2 regions of the Colwellia sp. E150_009 genome follow, and region 1 is predicted to be linked to the other one. Evidence: predicted binding sites of a transcription regulator. Region 1 holds the regulator's gene; the other holds the start of a gene.
The links. Region 1 encodes sigma-54, which starts transcription at its own class of promoters, with help from an activator protein. Its sites were predicted from a motif close to GTTGGCACGNNNNTNGNNT; they were not measured.

Region 1 (3,322 bases):
AAGCGGGTCAAATTGTAGGATTGCTAGGCCCTAATGGCGCAGGAAAAACCACTTCTTTTTATATGATTGTTGGGTTAGTACCCAACGACGATGGTAAAATCATTCTAAATGATCAAGATGTTACACTTGCCCCTATGCATGAACGCGCACGCCGTGGCATTGGTTATTTACCACAAGAAGCCTCTATTTTTAGAAAACTTACCGTCACCGATAACATTATGGCTATTTTACAAACAAGGAAGAACCTTAGTGAGCTTGATAGGCAAGCTAAGTTAGAACACCTGTTAGAAGAGTTTAATATTAGTCATATTAAAGATAACTTAGGTATGAGCTTATCAGGTGGTGAGAGAAGACGCGTAGAAATTGCTAGAGCCCTAGCTGCAGAGCCTGAATTTATTTTACTTGACGAACCCTTTGCTGGAGTTGATCCTATTTCTGTTGGCGATATAAAAAAAATTATTATTCACCTTAAAAATCGTGGAATTGGTATATTAATTACCGATCATAACGTGCGTGAAACACTTGATGTATGTGAACATGCTTATATTGTTAGCCACGGAGAAATTATTGCCGAAGGTGATTCAAATCAAATTCTTGCAAATCAAAAGGTAAGAGATGTATACCTTGGTGAGCAATTCACGCTATAGTTAGCACAGACATAAAAACTTAAGCTATGCTTATTATTATGAAAATTAAATAAATAAATAAAATTATTAATAGGAATTAGAAAACGTAGATGCGCCCAACTCTGCAGCTCCGAATAGGACAACAACTAACCATGACGCCACAACTGCAACAAGCGATAAAGCTGTTGCAGTTATCAACGTTGGAACTTCAGCAAGAAATTCAAGAAGTGCTTGAAAGTAATCCTCTTCTTGAAGTGAATGAGCAACAAGCATCCGATACTAGCGCTGATAATGATTCAAATAATAATTCAGATAATCTTGAAGAAGCCTTTTCAGCAAAAACTTCTGAAAAGACTGCCACTGATGGCAGTGAAGATTCATCCGCAACCATTGATGAAATCAGCACAACAGAAGCTATGGAAAAAAATGATATTCCTGAAGAGCTAAATATCGACACAACATGGGAAGAAAGTTACAGTGCGGGCACATCAAATACAGGCGCAATTAGTAGCCCAAGTGAAGATTATACTTATCAAGGTGAAACAACCGACTCTATTCAAGATCACCTTTTATGGCAAATGGAGTTAACCCCGTTTTCAGAAACCGATAGAGCTGTCGCTATCGCCATTATTGAAGCGGTAGACGACGCAGGTTATATGACAGTGTCAAGTGAAGACATTTTAGAAAGTGTTGGTATAGAGGGACTGGAACTTGACGAAGTAGAAGCTGTATTAAAGCGTATCAATGTTTTTGATCCTATCGGCGTTGCCGCTCGCTCTATTGCTGATTGTTTGCTGATTCAATTAAATCAATTTGAGCCAACTACTCCGTATTTAAACGAAAGTAAGTTAATCATTAAAGAGCATATTGATCTACTTGGTAACCGTGATTATAGACAACTCATGCGCAAAACGCGTCTTAAAGAAGATCAGTTGCGTGAAGTGATGCGATTAATTCAAAGTTTAAATCCGCGCCCTGGTGATGTTGTTGCAAAAAATGATGATCAATATGTAATACCTGATGTGTCTGTAGAGAAAAAAAATGGTCGCTGGGTGGTAGAATTAAACCCAGATACCGCCCCTAAATTATCCGTAAATCAACAATATGCCGCTATGACAAAAACTACCAAGTCATCAAGCAGTGATGGCCAATTTATTCGCGCCAACCTACAAGAAGCTAAATGGTTTATTAAAAGCTTAGAATCACGTAACGACACCCTATTAAAAGTATCTAATTGTATTGTTCAACGCCAACAAGGCTTTTTTGAGCATGGCGAAGAAGCTATGCGTCCCATGGTATTGAATGATATAGCAGAAGCAGTAGATATGCATGAGTCTACGATTTCACGGGTAACTACCCAAAAATACATGCATACCCCAAGGGGAATTTTTGAATTAAAATACTTTTTCTCAAGTCACGTTAGCACAGAAAATGGCGGTGAATGTTCATCAACCGCTATCCGTTCTTTAATCAAAAAACTCATTCTAGCGGAAACACCTGCTAAGCCGCTAAGTGATAGTAAAATGGCTGATTTACTGGCCGAGCAGGGAATTAATGTTGCGAGACGAACCATAGCCAAATATCGAGAATCTTTGTCTATTCCCCCGTCAAATCAACGTAAGAGTTTACTATAATAGCTATATACTAGCTCAATTAAGATAATAAGGATCGAACTTATGCAAATTAACCTTACTGGCCACCATGTAGACCTAACTTCATCATTAAGAGAATACGTTAATACTAAATTTGATAAATTAGAACGACATTTTGATCACATCACGAATGTGCATGTGGTACTGACAGTAGAAAAGTTAGATCAAAAAGCGGAAGCAACGGTGCACTTAAAAGGCAATGAAATTCATGCTTCAGCAGTCAATACTGACATGTATACATCAATAGATACTTTAATTGATAAATTAGATCGCCAAGTGCTTAAATATAAAGGCAAAATATCGCAACATTAGCGCAATAATATAAAAAATTATGACACTACAAGACATATTAACACTGGACTGCACGCAATGTGCAGTACCAGTACAAAGTAAAAAACGCCTACTTGAACAAATTTGCCTTCTTGCCGCTAAGCAATTAGGAACCGCTAGTCCAACCGACCTACTGGATAGTTTACTCAACCGTGAAAAAATGGGTAGTACAGGTATTGGCAATGGTATTGCAATTCCTCATGGTAGATTAAATAATACAGATAAAGCTATCGCCGTATTTTTAACAACTCAGCAAGCCATAGATTTTGACGCAATAGACAACAAACCTGTTGATATATTCATCTGTTTATTTGTGCCTGAAAATAGTACACAAGAACACTTAGATACATTACAGAGTATAGCCAAGCTGTTTAGTAATCGTAAAACAGCCAAACAAGTACGAAAATGCACAAATCAACAAGAAATGTTTAATCTTATTCAACAAGCAACTTAAAGTTGCAATGATATAGAAAATTGCGTGTTGAGAGTCACTCGTTTCACGAAACTTTGTACCCGTAAGTCGAGGCTTAACTTATGAAACTTATTATTGTTAGTGGACGTTCTGGCTCTGGGAAATCAGTTGCGTTAAGGGTGCTAGAAGATTTAGGGTATTATTGCGTTGATAATATTCCTGTAAACTTATTACCCGCATTAACTCATACTGTTATTCACGATTATGAAAATGTTGCTGTAAGCTTAGATGTTCGAAACCTA
Region 2 (3,322 bases), on a different contig from region 1:
GCGACGAGAGTCTTAGAGTTTTTGTCAATCACTTTATAACGATCAGTTCCTGACATTTTTTCTGTTAATCCAGTGTTCACTAAGTCAGTTACTTCGTTTATTTCTTCTGTAACATAAATGCGACTGCCTGGTGTTGCAGGTAATTCTTCTTTAAATGATTTGGCTAGAAAACCATTTTTAAGTAAATTGTTGTCTGCAGTAGAGTTGTATTGCACAGAACCATAAACACAATGGTGATTAGTGGCTACTAACCCCTGATCTGAAACAAATGAGGCAGTACAACCACCTAAACTAACGATTGCCCCCATCGGAAAACCAGTTAAATCAGTTAAGTCATTTGGATTTAATGCTAAACCTGCTTTGGTTAATTGTTTAGTAATAGTTGGCAATTGATTGGGTTGCCACATACCTTCATCAGCTAATGCAGTATTAGCTGTTAAAGTGAAGCTTATGGCGATTAATGATAAAGCAACTTTGTTCATAATAAGAAATCTCAATTGTTATTGTCATGTTATATTTGTGTTAACGTCAACAGTTTGCTTTAGTCTATTTATACAGTCAAGCAAGCTATGCTAATTAGGTTTTTTTAGTGTAGAATAGCGGCATTATTATTGTACTTAAATTGAGTACTTATACATTTCACTTGTATTGTGAGACAGCATTAAAATGACCACACTTAGAAAACAAAATGAATCAAATTTGGTGCATGCTTTTAAGCGATTATTAAAAGGGCAGTGTTATGGTTCGCAAGGGCAGCTTGCACAAGCGCTGTCGGCTCAAGGCTTTGAAAATATGTCGCAAGCTAAAATATCTCGTTTGTTATCTAAGTTAGGGGCAGTTAAAACTCGCAACGCTAATAATGAAATGATTTATATTTTGCCAGATGAATTAGCCGTACCAAAGTCAAAACATTCAATAGAGTCAGTGGTATTAAGTGTTAAACATAACGGTATGCAAATTATACTTAAAACGGGGATTGGTGGGGCACCGTTGATTTCTAGAATGCTTGACAGTATGGGGGATTCAGCGGGAATTTTAGGTACATTAGCAGGTGATGATACTATTTTTATTGCGCCCGTATCGGCTGATCGTATTGAAGAAATAACACAGTCTATTCGAGAATTGTTAGGGGTGAAAGCTAGCCAGTAAATGCCTAGTCAGTAAACAGGGTATAATATAATTGACCACGTGTGGCTTGGTACTTGTTTCGGTAGAGTTTTCTATTTTATTATTACAGGTCAAGGTATTTATTAGTGCATTGGGTAAAATGTTGGAATCTAAGCAAACAACTTAATGAGTTGATTGTACGCTAATTTTTAACAGGATTTTTACCATGACCTCAATCCCTGAATTTATGACTAATAAACACCGTGAGTGTGATGATTTTTTTACTGAAGCAGAAGCTGCGGTTGCAAAAGGTGACTGGTCATTGGCTTCAAGTAAGTGGCAATGCTTTACTGATGAGTTAGCCAAACATTTTAGCCAAGAAGAAGACGTACTATTTCCTAAATTTGAACAGGAAACAGGGATGACTTCAGGTCCAACTCAAGTTATGCGAATGGAACATCAACAAATGCGAGCATTAGTGGAAGATTTAACTAATGCTTTGGCTGCCAATGGAAAAGATGACTATTTAGGATTGAGTGAAACACTGATGGTGATGATGCAACAGCATAATATGAAAGAAGAAATGATGCTTTATCCTATGATGGCTCAAAACTTGGCCGATGGAGAGCAACTTATTGAACAATTTCAAGCCAGTTGATATAACGTAAGTGATTAAGCAAAGTTTACAATTTATTACTGTAGATGTCAGTGAGTTAGCACCACCTGAACCAATGACTGTGATTTTGAAACAGTTATCAGTATTGACCGTGCAACAATGTTTGTTGGTTAAACATAGAAAACAACCTTTTCCGCTGTATGAAAAGCTAGCTGATGCAGGCTTTTCATATTATTGTGTAGTACACACTCAAGACGCTATAACCTTGTATATTTATCATCAAATTGCAGAACCATTATTTAATCAATTGTTAGCACAAAACTGTTTAGAGAAAGATGACTATTGATGAATCTTCATGGCTTATCCTTTAACGCATTACCCCCTATTGAACTACCTTTTCGTTTTTTTCTCACTGCACCACTGTTTGTTATTGCTTGTGCATTATTAATACTTGTTTCGGGAGAAACATTATTTTTAAGTCGATGGCAGCCAAGTATGCTGGCGCTTACTCATGGATTTACTCTAGGTTTTATCACTATGGTGATGATGGGAGCATTATTACAATTATTGCCAGTTATTGGCGGTGTTGGTATTGCAAAACCTAGGCAAATCACCTTGATTTGTCATACTGCTTTAGTATTGGGTACTTTGTGTTTAATCATAAATTTTATCTGGCCAAGCACAACACTAACGGTGGTTACATTATTGTTATTGGTGTTGGGGGTAGGTGTTTATATTACTTCTGTTGCGTTAGTCTTATTGAAAAAACTAAGCCAAGGTGGCTCTATTCTTGGTTTTCGTTTCGCTATTATTGCGCTATTGATTGTTGCTTTATTGGGCGTGTTCATGCTTAATTTGTCGCTGCCTACCGCGATAGAACTGTCTAGTTTGAGTTCAAATTTTGCAGGAAAATCCATTACCAATACTCATGCTATTTTAGGATTAGTGGGGTGGGGGAGTTTGATGATAATGTCGGTCAGCTTTCAGGTTATTCCTATGTTTCATGTTGCTCCTAGTTTTCCTAAATTCATTAGTGGTTATTTACCAACTGTATTATTTGTGTTTTTGGTTCTATTTGTTTTTCAACCGTCAATGATTTTCATCGCTATTATGTTGATTCACGGTGTATTTTCAATAAGTTTATTGTTTATTATGTCAAAACGAAAACGCAAAATATCTGACAATACTATTCGTTATTGGCAATTGGCTGCAATTTCATTAATCGTTTTAAATCTTTTTTATTTTTTTCCTGAAGCCTATTTACCAGAAAAAGTTGTTCAGAATAAGGTCGTTTTGATAGCAGTTGTTTTTATTTATTTTTATCTTGTTGCCGTTATTCAAGGGATGCTGTTAAAAATATTACCCTTTTTAAGTTATACCCACTTACAGCAGCAATGCCTAACCAATTTCTCTGCCATGCAATTTCTTCCTCATATGCATGAGTTTTTAGACAAAAAACATGGGCAGTGGCTCTTTTATTTGCACGTTGTAACAGGAGTGGTGTTACTAATAACTATTATGTTTCCTAGTGTGTATTGGTTGCTTTCTTTGTTACTTATTATTGAGTTTTCTTGGCTGTTAATGTTGATGGTTAAAACG

Region 2: ACE1OF_RS04050 (hemerythrin domain-containing protein) is a predicted target of sigma-54. The motif match lies at 1,190-1,208, and genes of this name have one in related genera.

The regions. Positions count from the first base shown of each region.
Region 1 covers NZ_JBHFOM010000001.1:128,294-131,615, reverse strand. The annotation lists gene lptB (LPS export ABC transporter ATP-binding protein) at 1-647, shown strand, start outside; gene ACE1OF_RS00610 (RNA polymerase factor sigma-54) at 737-2,260, shown strand; gene hpf (ribosome hibernation promoting factor) at 2,303-2,590, shown strand; gene ptsN (PTS IIA-like nitrogen regulatory protein PtsN) at 2,610-3,062, shown strand; gene rapZ (RNase adapter RapZ) at 3,143-3,322, shown strand, end outside.
Region 2 covers NZ_JBHFOM010000005.1:122,411-125,732, forward strand. The annotation lists gene ACE1OF_RS04040 (S46 family peptidase) at 1-482, opposite strand, end outside; gene argR (transcriptional regulator ArgR) at 667-1,149, shown strand; gene ACE1OF_RS04050 (hemerythrin domain-containing protein) at 1,334-1,765, shown strand; gene ACE1OF_RS04055 (DUF2249 domain-containing protein) at 1,776-2,069, shown strand; gene ACE1OF_RS04060 (hypothetical protein) at 2,066-3,322, shown strand, end outside.